One region of the Martinezella sp. CNPSo 3795 genome, then DNA from elsewhere that is predicted to be linked to it. Evidence: riboswitches for the same ligand, from Rfam matches in the RefSeq annotation. Region 1 holds a riboswitch; the other holds the start of a gene.
The links. Region 1 has a riboswitch for S-adenosylmethionine ahead of metA (homoserine O-acetyltransferase MetA). Riboswitches for the same ligand answer to the same signal wherever they lie in the genome.

Region 1 (10,273 bases):
GGGCGCACCACATTCATGCGTCATACTCCGCGACCGGTGCCCACAGCACCTGCTCGATCCGTGAGGCGCCGGTTGCCAGCATCACGAGCCGGTCGAAGCCTAGCGCGATGCCGCTCGCCTCGGGCATGACGGCAAGCGCCTCCAGAAACTCCTCGTCCAGCGGATAGGTCTCGCCATAGACACGCTGCTTTTCCGCCATTTCGATCTCGAAGCGACGACGCTGCTCTTCGGCATTGGTGAGTTCGCCGAAAGCATTGGCCAGCTCGACGCCGCAGGCATAGAGCTCGAAACGCTCGGCAACGCGATGATCCCTGGCCGATGGCCGCGCAAGCGCCGCCTCAGAAACGGGATATTCGTCGAGAATAGTGGCGCGTCCGAAGCCCAGATTCGGCTCGATCTTCTCCACCAATACGCGGCTGAAAAGATCCTGCCACAGATCGTCGTCGGCAACGCGAATGCCCGCCTTGCGCACATCCGCCGCCAGGCGCTCGCGATCCGTCGATCCGTCGAGACCGATGGAGGCGAAGAGATCGATACCGGCATATCGTTCGAAGGCGGCCGCGACGCTGATTCGCTCGGGCGGGAGAAATGGATCGATCTCCGCGCCGCGGTAGCTGAGTTTCTTCGCCCCGACCGTCTCGGCCGCCAGCGCCAGCAGCGCGGCACAATCCGCCATCAGGATTTCGTAGCTCTCTCCTGCCCGATACCATTCCAGCATGGTGAATTCCGGATGGTGCAGCGGCCCACGCTCGCGATTGCGATAGACATGGGCAAAGCAGGCAATGCGTTCTTCACCCGCCGCAAGCAGCTTCTTGCAGGCAAATTCGGGTGATGTATGCAGATAAAGAGGCGATGCCTTGCCGTCGGTCGTCAGCGCCTCGGTCTCGAAAGCATGCAGATGAGCCTCGTTGCCGGGCGACACCTGCAGCGTCGCCGTATCCACCTCGATGAAGTCGTTGCGCGCGAAGAAAGTCCGCAGCGCCGCCTGGATGGCATTACGGCCGATCAGGAACGGCCGCCGGTCCGCATGGACATTGCGGGTCCACCAGGGGGACGCTTTGCTCGTCTTTGGCTTCATTCCTAGCTTTCTTCAGGGCACCGGCCGCCTTGGGGGTGGCTATTTCCGTTGATTTAGGGTAGTTGCGCCCCCAAGCAAACAAAAGCTGCGTCTCGGAGAGCATTTCGACAGTCCCTCTACGACGCAAAAGGCAGCGTTACAAGGAAGTCTTATGGTCAAGGTCATCGCCTCTTCGGTCCGCAAGGGCAACGTTCTCGACGTCGACGGCAAGCTCTACGTCGTTCTCACCGCACAGAACTTTCATCCGGGCAAGGGTACACCGGTCACGCAGGTCGACATGCGCCGCATCGTCGACGGCGTGAAGGTGTCCGAGCGCTGGCGCACCACCGAGCAGGTCGAGCGCGCCTTCGTCGAAGACGTGAACTTCCAGTACCTCTATGAAGACGGCGAAGGCTTCCACTTCATGAACCCGGCCACCTACGACCAGGTCGTCGTCGATGCCGAAACCATGGGCGACCAGAAGGCCTACCTCCAGGAAGGCATGACCTGCATTCTGTCGATCCATGAAGGCGTTCCGCTGGCGCTCGAACTGCCGCGCCACGTCACGCTCGAGATCACCGAGACCGAGCCGGTCGTCAAGGGCCAGACGGCATCCTCCTCCTACAAGCCCGCCATGCTCTCGAACGGCGTGCGCACCATGGTTCCGCCGCACATCAATGCCGGCACCCGCGTCGTCATCGCAACGGAAGACAATTCCTACGTCGAGCGCGCCAAGGACTGAGCCTCGGCCACCTGCTTGCATGAAGAACGCCTCGTCCTGGTGACGGGGCGTTTTGCGTTTTGGGAAAATTGAAGCCGGAGGGGCAGCGACTGCGCGAAGACTTACCGTACCGCTCTGGTTGCGATGGGCCTGGCTACGGCGCACTGGCCTTTTTCTCATCCGCCTGCGCCGCACCGGTAGTTTCGGAAGGCGTTTGCATATCGGTGCTGTGCTCATGCGGAGCCAGGGACTGCAGATGCAGGACGCGCGGCGACATGGCGTGCATGAAGGCGTCGGAGCGGCCGATATAGATAAGGGTTGCATCTTCCAGCTCAGCCAGCAGAGCAAAGGCCTTCGCCTGAACCTCGGCCTCCAGCCCTTCCAGGGCATCGTCGAAGACAACCCATTTCGGCTTTGCAAGCAGCAGATGCGCAAAACCGACGGCTTTCTGCTCTTCGGTATCGAGCAATCGATCCCAGCGAGCCTGCGTATCGAGACGGCTCTTCAGACGGCCAAGCCCTACCTTGTCGATGACGGCATCGACGGCGGCATCGTCATAGGCGTCCCGATCGTCCGGAAAACAGATTGCCTCCCTGAGGGTGCCGGTCGGCACATAGGGCGTGTGCGGCACGAACAGCATGTCGTCCATCGGCGGCAGGCTGACCGTGCCGGAACCGCTATACCATTGATGCGCCAGCACCTCGAACAGCAGCCTGCGATTTACGCCGTGATCGCCGTTGATCATCACATGCTCGCCGGCATTGATCGTGACCGTACCCTCCGCGATCCGGAAGCCGTTTTCCGTCGCCTCGTCGCTGGTCTTCGTCGAAATCTCCAGATCGGTCCAGACCATCGTGCCCGGCGCCGCCTTTTCGAAGACGAGGGTGTGCGGCATCGGCATTTTATCGTCCATTTCCGTCAGTGCCTTGCGGAAATCGGTCACGCGCATCAGCGTCGCACGCCATTCGGCAATCGGGCCGAAATTGGCGACATACCAGCGCAGCGCGGAATTGACCTGATTGAAGGCGCCGACGGCCACCATCAGCTGACCGAAGGTCAGGCCGCCGGAGAAATAGGCGGGCGCGGCAACGAGGATGGGAATGATCAGCACCAGCCAGCCATAGCCGGCCGAAACCCAGGTGAGATTGGTATTGGCGATGGCAAGCTGACGGATGACAGCAAGCACGGCCGATATGTCGAGATTGATCCGCCGGCGCTCGTTCTCCTCGCCTCCGGCGATGGTGATTGCCGGCATATGCTCATTGGCATGCATGAGCGCGAAGCGCAGCTCGGCTTCCTTCGAATAGCGGTCCGCATTCAATCGCACCAGACGCCGGCCGACAAATTGGCTGAGGAAAGAAGCGGACCCGGCATAGAGGATCGCCGCCCAGACCATGTAGCCGGGGATGGAGAAGCTCATGCCCCGGAGGTGAAAGACCATGCCGCTGGAGAGCTCCCAGAGCACGCCGATGAAGCTCAAAAGCAGGATCGTCGCCTGCACCAGTCCGATGGCAAGCCCCGTCGAGCTTTCGGCAAGATTGCGGGCGTCCTCATGCAGCCGCTGGTCGGGATTGACGCCGATCAGGCCGGAGGAGGCAAGACGAAGCGCACGCTTGGCCTGCAGCCATTGATCGACCAGATCGCGCGCCAGCCCCTCGCGCATGTAGAGCGCGGTCATCTGGTTGAGCCAGGCCTGAACGACATTGAGGACGAGCAGCGAGCCGGCGATGATGCCGAAGACGCCGAGCTGATGGAAGAAAGCGGAAATATCGCGCCTTGCCAGCGAATCGTAGAAGGGCGCATTCCAGTTGTTGAGCAGCACCTGGACATAGGCCGTGACCAGAATGATCACGAAAAGCGCGATGGTCAGGGAAATGATCTTGATGCGAACAGCCGAATTCCAGAAAGCGGAGAACATCATCCTCAGCCGAAAGAAAAGGCTCAAATCGTATCCGACCTGTTCATTTCCCTGGATATTCGGCTTGGCTTGCTTTTCAACTGCCATCAGCACTTCCCTGCGACGCGTCCCGTCAGTTAATCATGACCCGCCCTCATGTCCACCCTTGCAATAGATCGGTGGGATCACATTCCTATATACACGGTTTCGCGTCTTGAACCGAATAAGGTCAGCAATTAGCTTGCGCTCGAAAGATTGAGAAAGCCTTCCGATGCAATTCCAGGGAACCGCCGACTATATCGCCGACAAGGATCTGATGGTCGCAGTCAATGCCGCCATAAGGTTGGAGCGTCCGCTTCTCGTAAAGGGCGAACCCGGTACGGGCAAGACCGAACTTGCACGCCAGGTGGCGGCCGCGCTCGGTCTCGACCTGATCGAGTGGAATGTCAAATCGACGACGAAGGCCCAGCAGGGTCTCTACGAATATGACGCGGTTTCACGCCTGCGCGACAGCCAACTCGGCGACGTCAGAGTTCATGATGTCAGGAATTATATCCGCCAAGGCAAGCTCTGGCAGGCCTTCACCTCGCCGAAGAAGTGCGTGCTGCTGATCGACGAGATCGACAAGGCGGATATCGAATTTCCGAACGATCTCCTGCAGGAACTCGACCGCATGGAATTCCATGTCTACGAGACCGGGGAGACCATTCGGGCCGCGATCCGCCCGATCGTCATCATCACCTCGAACAACGAGAAGGAACTGCCGGACGCCTTCCTGCGCCGCTGTTTCTTTCACTATATCCGCTTTCCCGACATGGAGACGCTGAAGCGCATCGTCGAGGTGCATTATCCCGGCATCAAGCAGGCGCTCGTTCATGCGGCACTGACGCAATTCTTCGAAATCCGCGACGTGCCTGGCCTGAAGAAGAAGCCTTCGACCTCCGAAGCGCTCGACTGGATTCGCCTGCTTGTTACAGACGATATCGATCCCGAAACGCTACGCGCCGATGCGAAGAACGCGTTGCCGAAGCTGCATGGCGCACTGCTGAAGAACGAGCAGGATGTCCATCTCTTCGAACGGCTGGCCTTCATGGCGCGAGGGCAGGGAAGATAATGCAACCCGATGCCGTCAAGGTCTTAATCTATGCCGTTCGGGATGGGCATCTGCTTGTTTTCGGTGAGCCAGATTTTCCCGCCGTCCAGATCCAGGTTCCTGGCGGCACGGTCGAATCCGGTGAGGACATCGTAGCGGCCGCGGCGCGCGAATTCGAGGAGGAGACCGGTTTTGCGCCACACGAACTCTATTCGCTGGGCGTTCACGACTACCATTTCGAAAAGAACGGCCGCGATTACCATCACCAACGGCACTATTTCCGCTGCCATATCTCCGAACGAGCGCCTGCCACTTGGCTTCACTACGAAATGACGCCTTTCGACGGTGGCGACCCGATCGGCTTCCGCTTCTTCTGGCTACCGATCGAAGCTGCCAGGCATCGCCTGGGTTACGGCATGGAAGCCCTCCTTGAATATCTGTAGGCCACATCGCGCCTCCAAGCTCAACCCCAGACTTTCCCCGACGCTTGCCCCATTGACCCGCGGAGATGTCGGGTTTATGAAATTTCCCTCGTGGTGATTTGGCCGGCCGGCTTGCAGCCACGTTAAATAAGTCGCTAAAGGGCCGCGTGCGGACCGGTAGCGATTCTTATCGCGGCCGGTTTTTTTGTATTTGGCGAGTGAAACGATGCCCATCAAGATTCCCGATACGCTCCCCGCGTTTGAAACCCTCCAGAACGAGGGTGTGCGGGTGATGACCGAAACGGTGGCGTTCCGACAGGATATCCGCCCCCTTCAAATCGGGCTTCTGAACCTCATGCCGAACAAGATCAAGACCGAGATCCAGATGGCGCGCCTGGTCGGCGCATCGCCGCTGCAGGTGGAGTTTTCGCTGGTGCGCGTTGGCGGCCACAAGGCCAAGAACACCTCGCAGGAGCATCTGCTTGCTTTCTACGAGACGTGGGAAGAAGTGAAGCACCGCAAGTTCGACGGCTTCATCATAACCGGCGCACCGATCGAGCTGCTGGAATATGAGGACGTCACCTACTGGAACGAGATGCAGGAGATCTTAGACTGGACGACCACCAACGTCCATTCGACGATGAACGTCTGCTGGGGGGCGATGGCGGCGATCTACCATTTCCACAAGGTGCCGAAATATACGCTTACGGAGAAGGCTTTTGGCGTCTATCGCCACCAGAACCTGAAGCCCTCTTCGGTCTATCTCAACGGCTTCTCCGACGATTTCGCCATTCCGGTGTCCCGCTGGACCGAAGTGCGCCGGGCAGACATCGAAAAAGTGCCCGGCCTGGAAATACTGATGGACTCGAGCGAGATGGGCGTCTGTCTCGTGCACGAACAAGCCTGCAACCGGCTCTACATGTTCAATCACGTGGAGTATGATTCCACGTCGCTGGCGGATGAGTATTTCCGCGATGTGAATGCGGGCGTGCCGATCAAGATGCCGCACAACTACTTCCCGCATAACGACCCGGAAATTCCTCCGCAGAACCGGTGGCGCAGCCATGCGCATCTGTTCTTCGGCAACTGGATCAATGAGATCTACCAGACCACGCCGTATGATCTGGAGGAGATTGGCCAGGAAAGGACGTGAGGCTTGTTCATTCCCTTCTTCCTGAAGCTGAGGCAAGCGAAAGTTCCGGTGACGCTCCGGGAATTCCTGTCGCTGCTTGAGGGAATGGAAGAAGGGATTGCCGATTACGACGTGGAGGCCTTCTACTATTTGGCCCGCGCGACGCTGATTAAGGACGAACGCTTCATCGATCGCTTCGATCAGGTCTTCGCCGATTACTTTCGCGGCGTCGAGGCGATCGGCGGCAATGCCGATGGAGAAGCAATGGAGCGGACCGCCATTCCCGAGGAATGGCTGCGCAAACTTGCCGAGCGGCATCTGACCGAAGACGAAAGACGGCAGATCGGGGCGCTCGGCGGCTTCGACAAGCTGATGGAGACGCTGCGCGAACGGCTGGCCGAGCAGAAGGGCCGGCATCAGGGCGGCTCGAAATGGATCGGCACGGCAGGCACCTCGCCCTTCGGCGCCTACGGCTACAATCCGGAAGGCGTGCGCATCGGCCAGGAAACCTCGCGCCATCGCCGGGCGGTAAAAGTCTGGGATCGGCGCGACTTCAGGAATCTCGACGACGGCGTCGAGCTCGGCACTCGCAACATCAAGGTAGCGCTGAAGCGCCTGCGCCGCTGGGTTCGCGAGGGGGCAGCCGAGGAACTTGATCTTTCCGGCACGATCCGCTCCACCGCGGAGCATGGCTATCTCGATGTCCGGACACGGCCGGAACGCCGCAACGCGGTGAAGCTTCTGATGTTCTTCGATGTCGGCGGCTCGATGGATGACCATATCCGCGTCGTCGAGGAACTCTTCTCCGCCGCGCGATCCGAGTTCCGCCACACGGAGTATTTCTATTTCCACAATTGCCTCTACGAAGGCGTGTGGAAGGACAATCGCCGTCGGCGCGTCGATATCACCGCGACGACGGATCTCATCCGCACCTTCGGTCCAGACTACCGCGTCGTCTTCGTCGGCGACGCATCCATGAGCTCCTATGAGATCACTCAGCCAGGCGGCTCGGTGGAGCACTGGAACAAGGAGGCCGGCGAGACCTGGCTCGCGCGAATGACCGGTCATTTCCGCAAATGCGTCTGGATCAATCCCGTGCCGGAAAGCTATTGGGGCCATACGACCTCGATCTCGATGATCCGCCGGCTGATGAGCGACCGCATGTATCCCCTGACGCTCGGCGGGTTGGAGAAGGCGACAAGGGAATTGTCGCGCTAACATCAGGCTTCCTCCGCGCTTAGCCCTCACCCCGGCCCTCTCCCCGTTTTGACGGGGAGAGGGGCTCTACAAGGATCCTCTAGAACCAGAGGCAACTGTCTGCCTCTGTCGTCCCCTCTCCCCGCAAGCGGGGAGAGGGTTAGGGTGAGGGGCCGTTACAGAAACCGCCCGCTCTGTCATAGGCATTGCATACTTCGGGCGCAGCGTAGCGTCTCGAAAGAAAGCCGGACGGAGCCTTGATCCCCCTCTGCTTACCCCTAAATTTCGCCATCGAACTGGTTGCGGAACGGCGCGAATGGAGGCAGGGTCTGACCTCGCATACTCAAAAGCAATGGATGAGCTGATATGACGGAAAGCACTTTGCAGCGGGAACATTTTGGGACGACGGCCGATGGGGATACCGTTTATCGCGTCAAGATCGTCGGTGGCGGCCTGACGGCTCATATCATGTCATGGGGCGCGGTCATCCAGGACCTTCGCCTTGATGGCCACGAGCCCTCGCTCCTGCTCGGCTTCGACAATTTTGCCGATTATCCCCTCCATTCCTCCTATTTCGGCGCCACGCCCGGCCGCTGCGCCAACCGCATCGGCGCCGGTCGCTTCACGCTTGATGGTAAGCAGTATCAGCTGGAGCTCAATGAAAAGGGCGTCACCCACCTGCACGGCGGCAAGGACAATATCGCCAAGCGCAACTGGACCATCGTCGAGCATAGTACCGACCGCGTCGTCCTGAAGATCGTCGATCCCGATGGCCGCGCCGGCTATCCCGGCAATTGCACGATACAGGCGACCTATTGGGTCCATGGCAACGGCGAATTGTCGGTCACCTACGAATCCACAACCGACCAGCCGACGCTCGCCAATGTCTGCCAGCACGCCTATTTCAATCTCGACGGCCGCGACGATGCCCTCGGCCACGACATCATGATCGCCGCCGATCACTATACGCCAACGGACGACAAACAGGTGCCGACCGGTGAGATCCGCTCCGTCGAAGGCACCGCCTTCGATTTCCGCGAGATGGCGCCGATGAAGCGCTTCGAAGGAAGCGAGCAGGCGCTTTACGACCACAATTTCTGCCTCTCGACCGAGCGTACCGCCAAGCGGTCCGTGGTCCTTGCCCGCAGCGTCAATTCCGGCGTCTCGCTCGAGGTGCGCACCACCGAGCCCGGCGTGCAGTTTTATACCGGTTTCAAGCTGGACGTGCCGGTTCCCGGCCATGACGGCCGCAAGATCGGCCCGTTTGCCGGTTTCTGCCTGGAAACGCAGGTCTGGCCCGACGCCATCAACCACCAAGGCTTCCCCAATGCCGTGCTCCGCCCGGGCGAGGTATTGCGGCAGGAAACGGATTACATCTTCACCAAGAACTGAGTTGGGCATGGCCCGCTCATTTGAAAGTCGGCCGGGCGTCCAAAGCGCCCGGCCGATTCTTTTTTGCGATGCGACCAGATTCACCTTGTGGATTGGTTCTAAATAGGTTCTATATAAACACCATGGATAGAACCAGTTTGATCCTCGAATTGAATAATCGCGGTTTGAGCGACGAGACCGCGAGCGGACCGCTTTACAAGCGCCTGGCGCAGGCGCTGACCGGCCTCATCCAGGAAGGTTTGCTGAAGCCGGGCACGGCGTTGCCGGGCGAGAGAGACCTAGCCGGAGCGTTGGAAATCGGCCGCGTCACGGTGCGTACCGCCTATCGCGATCTCCTCGCCTCGGGCGTCATCGAATCCCGCCACGGCAGCGGCACCTTCGTCTCGCAGCATGTCGAGCGCATCGAGCAACCGCTCTGGCGCCTCTCCTCCTTCTCCGCCGACATGCGCTCGCGCGGCCGCGAACCGGCGGCGCGCATCCTGTCACGCACCGTCAGCGCACCGGCGCCGGAGGAATCGTTCCTGCTTGGCCTCAGCCTTGATGAGCCCGTATTGCGGCTCGACCGACTGCGCCTGGCGGATGGCCAGCCACTCGCTATCGAACGCGCCGTCGTTCCCATCAAGTTTCTGGGCGAAGATGCCATATCCGAAGGATCGCTATATGACGCCCTTGCTGCCAAGGGTTTCAAACCGGTGCGTGCCCAGCAAAGGCTGACCGCAGTGACGCTCGACCCGACCTCCGCCTCGATCCTAACCGTGAAGGCCGGCGCGCCGGCGCTTCTGATCGAACGCGTCTCCCGCCTGGCCGACCAGCGCGTCGTTGAATATACCCGCTCGCATTATCGCGGCGATGCCTATGATTTTGTTGCTGAATTGAGAATTGGAGATGACCTATGAGCGAAACCCAATCCCTGATGCTGACGGAAGCCGGCCAATCGCCCGAGGTGGTTGCGACGCTGCTTGAAAAGGAAAAGCCAGCTTTCGCCGAGATCGCGAAGCTCTTCTCGACCGGTCGTCCATCGCTGATCACGACGGCCGCGCGCGGCTCTTCGGACCATGCCGCCACCTTCTTCAAGTATCTCTTCGAAATCTCCTGCGGCGTCCCCGTCGCTTCTGTCGGCCCGTCGATCGCCTCCGTCTATGGCGCACCACTGCATCTGAAGGGCGGCATCCACTTCACCGTCTCCCAGTCCGGCGGCAGCCCTGACATTATCGCCCTGCAAGCCGCTGCCAAGAAGGGTGGCGCCACCACGATCGCCGTGGTCAACGTCACCGACAGCCCGCTCGCCAAGGAAGCCGACATCGTGCTCGGCCTCAATGCTGGCAAGGAACAGAGCGTCGCTGCGACAAAATCCTTCATCGC
Region 2 (10,273 bases), on a different contig from region 1:
GTTTCGATCAGGTACAATTCGGCGATCTCGATGCCGTGCGCGCCGCCATCACGGATGCGACGGCCGGAATCCTGATCGAGCCGGTTCAGGGCGAGGGCGGCATCCGTCCGGCCACCAACGAATTCCTGCGCGGGCTGCGTGAGATCTGCGACGAACATGGCCTGCTGCTGATCCTCGACGAAGTACAGTGTGGCGTCGGCCGCACTGGCAAGCTCTTCGCCTATGAATGGGCCGGCATCAAGCCTGATATCATGGCTGTCGCCAAGGGCATCGGCGGCGGTTTCCCGCTCGGTGCATGCCTTGCGACGGCAGAAGCCGCCTCAGGCATGAAGGCAGGCACCCACGGTTCCACCTATGGCGGCAATCCGCTCGCCATGGCGGTCGGAAATGCCGTTCTCGATATCGTGCTTGCCGAAGGCTTCCTGCAGCATGTGCGCGATGTCTCGCTGGTCTTCCGCCAGGGGCTCGCCTCGCTCAAGGATCGTTTTCCTGACATCATCGAGGACGTTCGCGGCGAAGGTCTGATGCTCGGCATCAAGGCGGCCATTCCGCAGGCAGAGCTGCTGCAGGCTATCCGTGCCGAGCATCTGCTCGGCGTGCCGGCCGGCGATAACGTCATCCGCCTTCTGCCGCCGCTGGTCGTCACCGCCGAAGAAGCACGCGAAGGTCTTGCCCGCCTGGAGCGTGCCGCCGAGCGTGCGCGCGCTGCCCGCACCAAGAAATCGGCTTGAGTTCAACGCCCGCTGACGGGGCGTTCCTGCCCCACGCGGGCGTTATTGTTTTTTCTGGAGCACAGGTAAGGACATGGCTTCTCCGAAACACTTTCTCGACCTCTCTGCCGTTCCGGCTGCCGATCTGCGCAACATCATCGATGACGCGATCGTGCGAAAGAGCGCGCAGAAGGCCGGCACTGCCGACAAGCCGCTCGCCGGCAAGATGCTGGCGATGATCTTCGAGAAGCCGTCCACCCGAACCCGCGTTTCGTTCGATGTCGGCATGCGACAGCTGGGCGGCGAGACGCTGTTCCTCTCCGGCACCGAAATGCAGCTTGGCCGCGCCGAAACGATCGGCGATACGGCCAAGGTGCTGTCGCGCTATGTCGATGCGATCATGATCCGCACGACCGATCATTCGCGCCTGCTGGAGCTAGCGGAACATGCGACCGTTCCGGTCATCAACGCGCTGACCGACGATACGCATCCCTGCCAGATCATGGCGGATATCATGACGTTCGAGGAGCATCGCGGCCCGATCAAGGGCAAGACGCTTGCCTGGACGGGCGACGGCAACAACGTGCTGCATTCGCTGATCGAAGGTGCGGCACGCTTCGGCTATCGCATGAATATGGCGGTACCCCTTGGTTCTGAGCCGAAGGATCACTATCTGAACTGGGCCCGCAACGAGGGCGCCGAAATCATGCTCTCGCATGATGCAGACCGTGCGGTCGCCGGCGCCGATTGCGTGGTAACCGATACCTGGGTTTCCATGAATCAGGAGCACCGGGCACGCGGTCACAACGTCTTCCAGCCCTATCAGGTCAACAAGGCTTTGATGGCACAGGCCGGCAAAGACGCTTTGTTCATGCATTGCCTGCCCGCCCATCGCGGAGAGGAAGTGACGGACGAGGTGATCGATGGCCCGCAATCCGTTGTCTTCGATGAGGCGGAAAACCGCCTTCATGCGCAAAAGTCGATTCTTGCTTGGTGCCTGGGCGCGATCTGAAGATATTAAACCGCGTCTCAGGGGCGCGGGCGCAGTAGGAGTAAAGCAATGGCCGAAAATGCCGCAACGCTGGGTCAGTTTGATTTCGCCGGTGACGATCATGTCGTTCCCTTCCAGGTGGAAGGTCTGGACGTGCGCGGCCGTGCCGTACAGCTCGGTCCGCTGCTGGACGCGATCCTTGCCCGGCATGACTATCCGACGCCGGTTGCACGCCTTCTGGCCGAGGCCATCGTCCTGACCGTCCTGCTCGGCACGTCGCTGAAATTCGAAGGCAAGTTCACCGTGCAGACCAAGGGCGACGGACCCGTGGACCTGCTGGTTGCCGATTTCACGACGCCGGAAAATGTTCGCGCCTATGCCCGTTTCGACGAAGAAGCACTGGAAAAGGCAGTCGCCGAAGGCCGGACCGAGCCGGAACAGCTGCTCGGCAAAGGCGTCCTCGCCTTCACCATCGATCAGGGCCGTTTCAGCCAGCCCTATCAGGGCATTGTCGCGCTTGATGGCGCCTCGCTCGAGGAGATTGCCGGCACCTATTTCCGCCAGTCGGAGCAGATCCCGACGCGCGTGCGTCTGGGGGCGGCAGAACTTTTCGACCGCGATGAGAACGGCAAGCCGCGTCACCGCTGGCGGGCCGGTGGCCTGATCGCGCAGTTCCTGCCCGAAGCGCCCGAGCGTATGCGTCAGCCGGACCTGCATGGCGGCGATGGCGATACCGGCGTGCGCGATCATGTCGAAGACGATGCCTGGGCGGAGGCACGCAGCCTGGTGGAAACCATCGATGCCGATGAGCTGACGGATCCGCAGGTTGGCACCGAGCGCCTTCTCTATCGCCTGTTCCACGAGCGTGGCGTACGCGTCTACGAGCCGAAGGCCGTCTATGACCGCTGTTCGTGCTCGCGCGACAAGCTGAAGGGCGTCTTGAAGGGCTTCACGGCCGAGGAGATCGAGGCCAGCCAGGAGAATGGCGAGATCGCCGTCACTTGTGAATTCTGCTCTACGACGTATCGCTTCGAAGTGTCGGAGATAGAGGCGGCCTGATGTTGCCGATTTTGTCGGCTCAGTTCAGCGTGCGCAACAGGTTGGGCGTGTCCAGAGAAAAGGCGGGGATCTTGACATGGAATTGCTCTCCGTCGTCCGTTTCCATCTGGTAATGGCCGAACATCATGCCTGACGGCGTATCCAGCGGGCAGCCCGATGAATATTCATAGGTATCGCCGGGTTTCAGATGCGGCTGCTCGCCGACGACGCCCGGCCCCGTCACCTCATCCACCATGCCATTCATGTCGGTGATGTGCCAGTAGCGCGTCACCAGCTTCACGGCCTTCTTCGAATGGTTGGATATGACGATGCGGTATCCCCAGACATAGCGATCGTCGTCCGGATCGGATTGCTCCTCCAGATAAAAAGGTTCGACGACAACCTCGATGTCGCGTGTTAGGGCGCGATACATGCCTGATACCTTGCCACTGCCCTGAAGCGCCGAGCGCTTCTCCAAGCCTCACTGCCGCTTCAGCATTTCCACATCCGCGGCATATTATCCGCATTCCACCACCCTCGCCAAGAGCGGGATATCTAGCGGTATCCTATAACCAGCCCGCTCCGTCAAGGAACGGCGTGATGAAAACTTGCGTGAACGGGTAGAGCCTTCCCGGCATTTAGCTATTACAGCTAATAACGAAGGTTAACGAGACGTCGAAAGAAGTATCTCAAATCGTCTGTCATTTGGTATTCTCTGACATGAAGCCTCTCTCTCCACTTTTGGTGAGAAGAAACGCTTGCCGCAGCCAAAGGTGCACTTGTAGGTTGCTCGTCATATCTGCAGCCCGCCGATCAAAATCTCCAGCTCATATAATTCCTCATTTCATCTTATGTTCCCTGGGGGCGTGACCGCAATTTTCATCGGAAGGCATTTCGGCTATCATCTGATTCTGGCATGGCCCGTGCCTCCCCCCTCCATTCGGGAAAGTATATTTCATGCGGGGCCGTCGATATCAAAACCGACTGTTTGAGCGCCTGGCATAAGGAGGGGTTGCGGTCATTGCTCGCAATAGGAGGTTTAGATGAGGCTTTCTGCCCCTGTTTATCATTTAAAGCGCAAGGCTAGGCTCCTGTCTCGCCAGCAGAAAATCCCCTTGCACGCTGCGCTGGATCGCGTCGCGGCTGGCGAAGGCTTTGGAGGCTGGAGCTTGCTTGCAAGTAAAACGAACACGGCCGTATCTGTCAGCGAACTGTATTCGCGTTTAAGCCCGGGCGATCTGGTGCTGATCGGCGCGCGGCCGGGCCACGGCAAGACCCTGATGAGCCTGCGGCTCGCCGTCGAAGCCATGAAGGCTGGCAATCGCGGTATCTTCTTCACGCTGGAGGATACGGAAAAGGTGGTTCTGGAGCGATTTCCGGTGATCGGTGCGGATCATGCGGAGTTTGCTGATCTGTTCGAATTCGACAATTCGGATGCCATCAGCGCCGATCATATCGTCGAGAGGCTGGCCGGGGCGCCGCGCGGCACATTGGCGGTGGTCGATTTTCTGCAGCTGCTCGATCAGAAGCGGGAAAAGCCGGAACTGATGGTCCAGGTCCGGGCGCTGAAGGCGTTTGCGCGCGCCAGAGGCATGATCGTCGTCTTTGTCTCGCAGATCGACCGTTCCTATGATCCGGCGCTGAAACCAGTGCCCGATCTCTCGGACGTCCGCCTGCCGAATCCACTGGATCTCAAGCTGTTCGATAAAATGGTCTTTCTGAACAACGGTCAGGTTGAATTCAAGGCCGCTAACTGACGAGCTACCCTATCTCTCGCGAGATTGCCCGATGAGGGCAGGTCGAGCCGCCCGGAAAAATCCGGGCGGCTCGATTGATATCAGGCGGAAACGTGCTCGAGCGCGCGGGCGAAGTCCTCGACCAGATCCGCGCTGTCTTCGATGCCGGCGGAGAAGCGCACGGTGCCCGGCGAAATGCCGAGCTCGGCGCGGGCTTCGTCGGTGAGGTTCTTGTGCGTCGTGGTGGCAGGATGGGTGATCAGGCTCTTCGAGTCGCCGAGATTGTTGGAAATCTTGACGATCTCCAGCGCATTCTGCAGCTTGAAGGCCGCTTCCTTGCCGCCCTTGAGCTCGAAGGCGACCAGCGTAGAGCCGCCGCTCATCTGCTTGGCGATGATATCGGCCTGCGGATGGTCCCTGCGGCCGGGATAGATCACGCGGGCGACCTTGTTGGTCTGCTCGGCGAGGAAATCGGCAACCTTGGAGGCGTTCGCCGTCTGCTGCGCAACGCGCAGCGGCAGCGTCTCAATGCCTTTCAGCAGCGTCCAGGCGGTAAAGGGAGACATGGCCGGGCCGGTGTGGCGGAAATAGTCCTGCAGGTTCTCGTCGATCCACTGCTTGTCGGAAAGGATGACGCCACCAAGCGAACGACCTTGGCCGTCGATATGTTTGGTGGCGGAGTAGACGACGATATGGGCGCCGAGTTCCAAAGGCTTTTGGAAGAGCGGCGTGGCGAAGACGTTGTCGACCACGACCTTTGCGCCGATCTGGTTGGCGAGCTTGGCGACGGCGGCAATATCGACCACTTCCAGCGTCGGGTTGGTCGGGCTTTCGAGGAAGAAAACCTTGGTGTTCGGGCGGATGGCTTTTTCCCAGTTCTCGGTAAAGCGGCCGTCGACCAGCGTGCATTCGATGCCGTATTTCGGAGCCAGCGTCTCGACCACCCAGCGGCAGGAGCCGAAGAGGGCGCGGGCAGCGACGATATGATCGCCGGCCTTCAGCTGGCAAAGGATGGCTGCGGAGACAGCGGCCATGCCGGACGCGGTGGCGCGGGCGTCTTCAGCGCCTTCCAGCGCGCACATGCGCTTTTCGAACATGTCGTTGGTGGGGCTGCCGTAGCGGGCGTAGATAAAGCCGTCCGTCTCGCCCTTGAAACGGGCTTCCGCCGCTTCCGACGTGTCGTAGACGAAGCCCTGGGTCAGATAGATTGCTTCGGAGGTCTCGCCGAATTGCGAACGGAGCGTTCCGTTGTGTACGAGCTGGGTTGCGGGGCGCCAAGTCTTGCTCATGCCATCACCACTTTCAAAACAAAAAAACCGGTCGCAAAAGCAGACCGGTTCAACCCCGGTCTTTTTAGCCATTTGTTTAACGTGGCTGCAAGCCGACCGGCCAAATCACCACGGGATAAGTTGCAATACTGCCGTTGACGGCTTGCGTCAATTCCCCGAGTTTGGTTTTGTCTGCGACAAATTATGAGAGAAGCATGATGGCTCGCAATACTGGAATTTTGGCCGATCGCGCCATCGCAGCGCTGTTTGAAACGGGGCGGCTGACGAGCGAGAGAGAACTGGACGTCGATCAGATCCAGCCGGCAAGCCTTGACCTGCGGCTCGGCTCGCATGCCTTCCGCGTCCGCGCCAGCTTCATGCCCGGTCCATCACATCTCGTCGCCGACAAGCTCGACCGGCTGAAACTGCATGTGGTCGATCTCTCCGAAGGCGCTGTGCTGGAAACGGGCTGCGTCTATATTGTGCCGCTGATGGAGCGGCTGGATCTACCCGAGGATATGTCGGCCTCCGCCAATCCGAAGAGCTCGACCGGCCGTCTCGACATCTTCACCCGCGTCATCACCGACCGGGCGCAGGAGTTCGACAAGATCCCGGCCGGCTATTCCGGCCCGCTCTATCTCGAAATCAGCCCGCGCACCTTCCCGATCGTCGTTCGCCGCGGTTCGCGCCTGTCGCAGATCCGCTTCCGCGTCGGCCAGGCCCTGCTCACCGAGCCGGAACTGCTGGCGCTACACGAGAGCGAGACGCTGGTCGCCAGCAAGAAGCCGAATATCACCGGCGGCGGCATCGCGCTCTCGATCGATCTTGCCGGCGACAAGGAAGGCCTGATCGGCTATCGCGGCAAGCACCATACCGCCGTCGTCGACGTCGACAAAAAGGCCCAGCACGATATTTTCGATTTCTGGGAACCGCTCTATAGCCGCGGCCGCACCGAGCTGATCCTCGATCCCGATGAATTCTACATCCTCGTCTCGCGCGAGGCTGTGCATGTGCCGCCGCATTTCGCCGCCGAGATGACGCCGTTCGATCCGCTGGTCGGCGAATTCCGCGTCCACTATGCCGGCTTCTTCGATCCCGGCTTCGGCCATGCCCCGGCCGGCGGCCGCGGCAGCCGCGCCGTGCTTGAAGTGCGCAGCCACGAAGTGCCCTTCATCCTCGAGGATGGCCAGATCGTCGGTCGCCTGATCTATGAACACATGCTGGAACAGCCAAGCAGCCTCTACGGCTCCGGCCTCGGCTCGAACTACCAGGCACAGGGCCTGAAGCTCTCCAAGCACTTCCGGCTTTGATCGATTGCCGACCGGCCTTGACAGAGGCCGGTAACTGTTGGACATCTCACGATGTCAGGCGGGTGTAGCTCAATGGTAGAGCAGCAGCTTCCCAAGCTGAATACGAGGGTTCGATTCCCTTCACCCGCTCCATAATCTTCACGCCAGAAGCGGTCTCTTCGTTTTCAGCGTTTCCTTCAGCGCTTCCCCAAAAATTGCGATCGGCCGCGCCAGCCGCCCCGCCGGCGGCCGATGCACCAGCCAGTTGACGACTTTCGGGCTGAAATCCGGGGCTTCGACGATTTCGACCAAATCGCGCCAGCGGCTGTCTGCTAGTGCGGCCGGCGTCAAGACGCCGATGCCGAGACCGCGCGCGACCAGCGACATTCTGAGATCGGCGCTCATGGCCTCGACGCCGACGTCGAAGGGCAGGCGTTCGGCTTCGAAGCGATGCTGAATGAAGGCGCGAAAGCCGCAGCCGCTCTGGTTCATGATCCAGGGGAAGCGGGAGAGATCTTCCAATCTCGGTTCCTTGGGGACGCCCAGCGACGGTGCCGCGACGAGAATGACGGCATGGACTCCGAGCATCTCGCCGACGACATTATCCGGCGGCTGCAGCCCTTCCGCCAGGCAGACGGTTGCCGCATCGAGCTGACTGTGAGCGACTTGTTCGATCAGTTGCGGCGACCAGCCGGTGACGACGCGCAGCGTCAATTGCGGAAACTGGCTGCGCAATTCGTCAAGCGGGGCGGATAAGGCTGCTTCGGAGAGATAAGGCATGATCCCGAGACGGAATTCGCCGCCGATCGTGCCGCCGGGCGAAACGCCGGCCTTGAGATCGTCGAGCGACCGCAATACCCGGCGACCATGCTCATAGGCCTCGCGTCCTGCCGCCGTCGGCCGCAAGGGCTTGGACTGCCGGTCGAGGAGAGCGATGCCGAGACTGTCTTCCAGGTTCTGTATGCGCCGGGTGATGCCTGGCTGGGTCAGATTGATGCGCGCGGAGGCGGCAACGATCGAACCTGTTTCCACCACTGCGACGAAGGCTTCCAGGTCATGAATGTTCATGCTTAACTCGCATAATCATTATTAGTTCATTTCAGTTGTCGCATTATGCAACGAAGCGATAATGATGGCTACCTTTATTATCAGAATTTATTGGAGAGATCATGTCGCAAGTCCCCGAATGCGTCACGCGCGAGCCGGAGGAAGCGGTTTCCGCAGCAACGGCCGCTCCCTCGACCTTGTTGTTTGCCATCGCGACCGGCGTCATCATCATCAATCTCTTCGCACCTCAGACGCTGGTCGGCATCATCGGCCCATCGCTCGGCTTTTCCGAAAGCGGCGCCGGCTTGGTGGCCATGGCCTCACTGCTTGGTTATGCCGCCGGCCTGTTCTTTCTGGTGCCGCTGGCGGATCTCATGGAAAACCGGCAGCTGGTGTTGCGCATGCTTCTCTCCGCATTGCTCATGGCCGTTGCCGCCGCCTTCGCGCCGACCGGCTGGAGCCTGTTGATCTTCCTCTTCCTTCTGGGAGCGGCCTGTTCCGCCATCCAGATCCTCGTGCCGATCGCGGCAGCGATGGCGCCGCCTGAGCATCGCGGCCGGGTGATCGGCAATGTCATGAGTGGCGTCATGGTCGGCATTCTTGTCTCGCGACCGCTGGCGAGCCTGATTGCCGATTTCTGGGGCTGGAGAAGTTTCTATGCGTTGAGCGCCGCAACGCTTGCGCTCCTCGCCGCTGTGCTCGCCCTACGCCTGCCCGAGCGGCGCCCTCTGATCAGCGCGAGCTACGGGGCCTTGATCGGTTCGCTCTTCAAGCTTTTGCAGGAGGAACCGGTGCTGCGGCTGCGCGCCTTCACGGCAGCCTTGATGATGGCGAGCTTCAGCCTGTTCTGGACTTCCGTCGCACTGCGTCTGGCGCAGCCGCCGTTCTCGCTCGGCCAATCCGGCATCGCGCTGTTTGCCCTTGTGGGTGCCGGTGGTGCCGCGGCGACCTCCGTCTTCGGCCGTATGGGCGACAGGGGATGGACGCGGACGGCGACATTGGCCTCGCATGTGATCGTGCTTGCCGCGATGGCGCTGGCCGCCTGGGTGGGTGGAATACGCTCGGGCAGCTCCGTGGCCCTGTTGATCCTTCTGGGCATGAGCGCCGTCTTGCTCGATGTCGGCGTCACCGGCGATCAGACCTTAGGTCGCCGTGCCGTCAATCTCCTGAAGCCGGAGGCGCGCGGGCGGATCAATGGTCTGTTCGTCGGCATCTTCTTCCTCGGCGGGGCTCTCGGATCGGCGCTCGCCGGCACGGCATGGGATTTCGGCGGCTGGGCTGCCGTATGCGCAGGGGCGGCGGGCTTTGGCGTGATTGCATTGATCACGGGTCTTGCTGCGCGCACCTGAGCAATGCAAGGACAGCACTTGTGGCTGCGCTGCCGCATCGCCATCTGTGACGCATTCAGGTGGCCGCCAGACAAGCATGCAAAAACAGGCGCCCCTTGTCAGGAGCGTCGGAATGCGTGGAATAGCTTGGGTTTACAGGCTGAGGGCGCTCTTTCGAAGCGGTGCGCTGAAGATTGCCCGCAGCACGAAAGTACCTCTCGGCACCAGGATCATCTGGCGGCGCGGCGACGTTCGCATCGGGGAAAGAGTGCATTTCCGCAAGGGAGTCGTCATCGATGCACAGGAAGGCAGCATCGAGATCGGTAATCACGTCTCCTTCAACGATTACAGCATTCTGCTGGGCCGCGGCGGGATCGTCATAGGCAATGATGTACGCATCGCTGCGCATGCGATGATCGTTTCCTTCGATCACAATTTCGATGATATTTCCCGCCCAATTCGTCTTCAGGGCGTGACGAAGAAGCCGATCGTCATCGAAGACGATGTCTGGATCGGAGCGGGCGCCAAGATCCTCGGTGGCTCCCATATTTCCAAAGGATGCGTCATCGGTGCGAATGCCGTCGTCAAGGGTAGGACCGAGCCTTACGGCATCTATGTCGGTACCCCGGCAAGGCTGTTGAAGCGGCGCGGGGAGGCGGGCGGCACCCGATCGGCAAAGATTGAACGGCTCGTTCTGCCGAAAAAGTAAAAGGCTCGAACGCCGCTCATCCCGGAGCCGCTTCGACCATCAGTAGGCCGCGATATTCCCCCTGCGGCATGACTCTGCTACATCGGATTCGTGAAACCAGAAATGTGCATCCACGACCGGAGGCCGGATCCAGACCATGCGTGTTTGCCTTTCCTCG

Region 2: another riboswitch for S-adenosylmethionine. It lies ahead of AC13QY_RS16170 (O-succinylhomoserine sulfhydrylase); the one in region 1 lies ahead of metA (homoserine O-acetyltransferase MetA).

The regions. Positions count from the first base shown of each region.
Region 1 is NZ_JBXSOQ010000007.1:155,588-165,860, forward strand. It holds gene AC13QY_RS20250 (lysine-2,3-aminomutase-like protein) at 1-17, opposite strand, end outside; gene epmA (EF-P lysine aminoacylase EpmA) at 14-1,078, opposite strand; gene efp (elongation factor P) at 1,230-1,799, shown strand; gene AC13QY_RS20265 (ABC transporter ATP-binding protein/permease) at 1,933-3,783, opposite strand; gene AC13QY_RS20270 (AAA family ATPase) at 3,947-4,789, shown strand; gene AC13QY_RS20275 (NUDIX domain-containing protein) at 4,789-5,211, shown strand; SAM riboswitch at 5,292-5,369, shown strand; gene metA (homoserine O-acetyltransferase MetA) at 5,417-6,343, shown strand; gene AC13QY_RS20285 (vWA domain-containing protein) at 6,347-7,540, shown strand; gene AC13QY_RS20290 (aldose epimerase family protein) at 7,886-8,911, shown strand; gene AC13QY_RS20295 (GntR family transcriptional regulator) at 9,034-9,807, shown strand; gene AC13QY_RS20300 (SIS domain-containing protein) at 9,804-10,273, shown strand, end outside.
Region 2 is NZ_JBXSOQ010000005.1:109,032-119,304, reverse strand. It holds gene AC13QY_RS16195 (aspartate aminotransferase family protein) at 1-731, shown strand, start outside; gene argF (ornithine carbamoyltransferase) at 805-1,722, shown strand; gene AC13QY_RS16185 (Hsp33 family molecular chaperone) at 1,771-2,760, shown strand; gene apaG (Co2+/Mg2+ efflux protein ApaG) at 2,780-3,172, opposite strand; gene AC13QY_RS16175 (DNA helicase) at 3,783-4,496, shown strand; gene AC13QY_RS16170 (O-succinylhomoserine sulfhydrylase) at 4,577-5,764, opposite strand; SAM riboswitch at 5,808-5,886, opposite strand; gene AC13QY_RS16165 (2'-deoxycytidine 5'-triphosphate deaminase) at 5,959-7,053, shown strand; tRNA gene AC13QY_RS16160 (tRNA-Gly) at 7,112-7,185, shown strand; gene AC13QY_RS16155 (LysR family transcriptional regulator) at 7,192-8,100, opposite strand; gene AC13QY_RS16150 (MFS transporter) at 8,202-9,428, shown strand; gene AC13QY_RS16145 (acyltransferase) at 9,541-10,116, shown strand.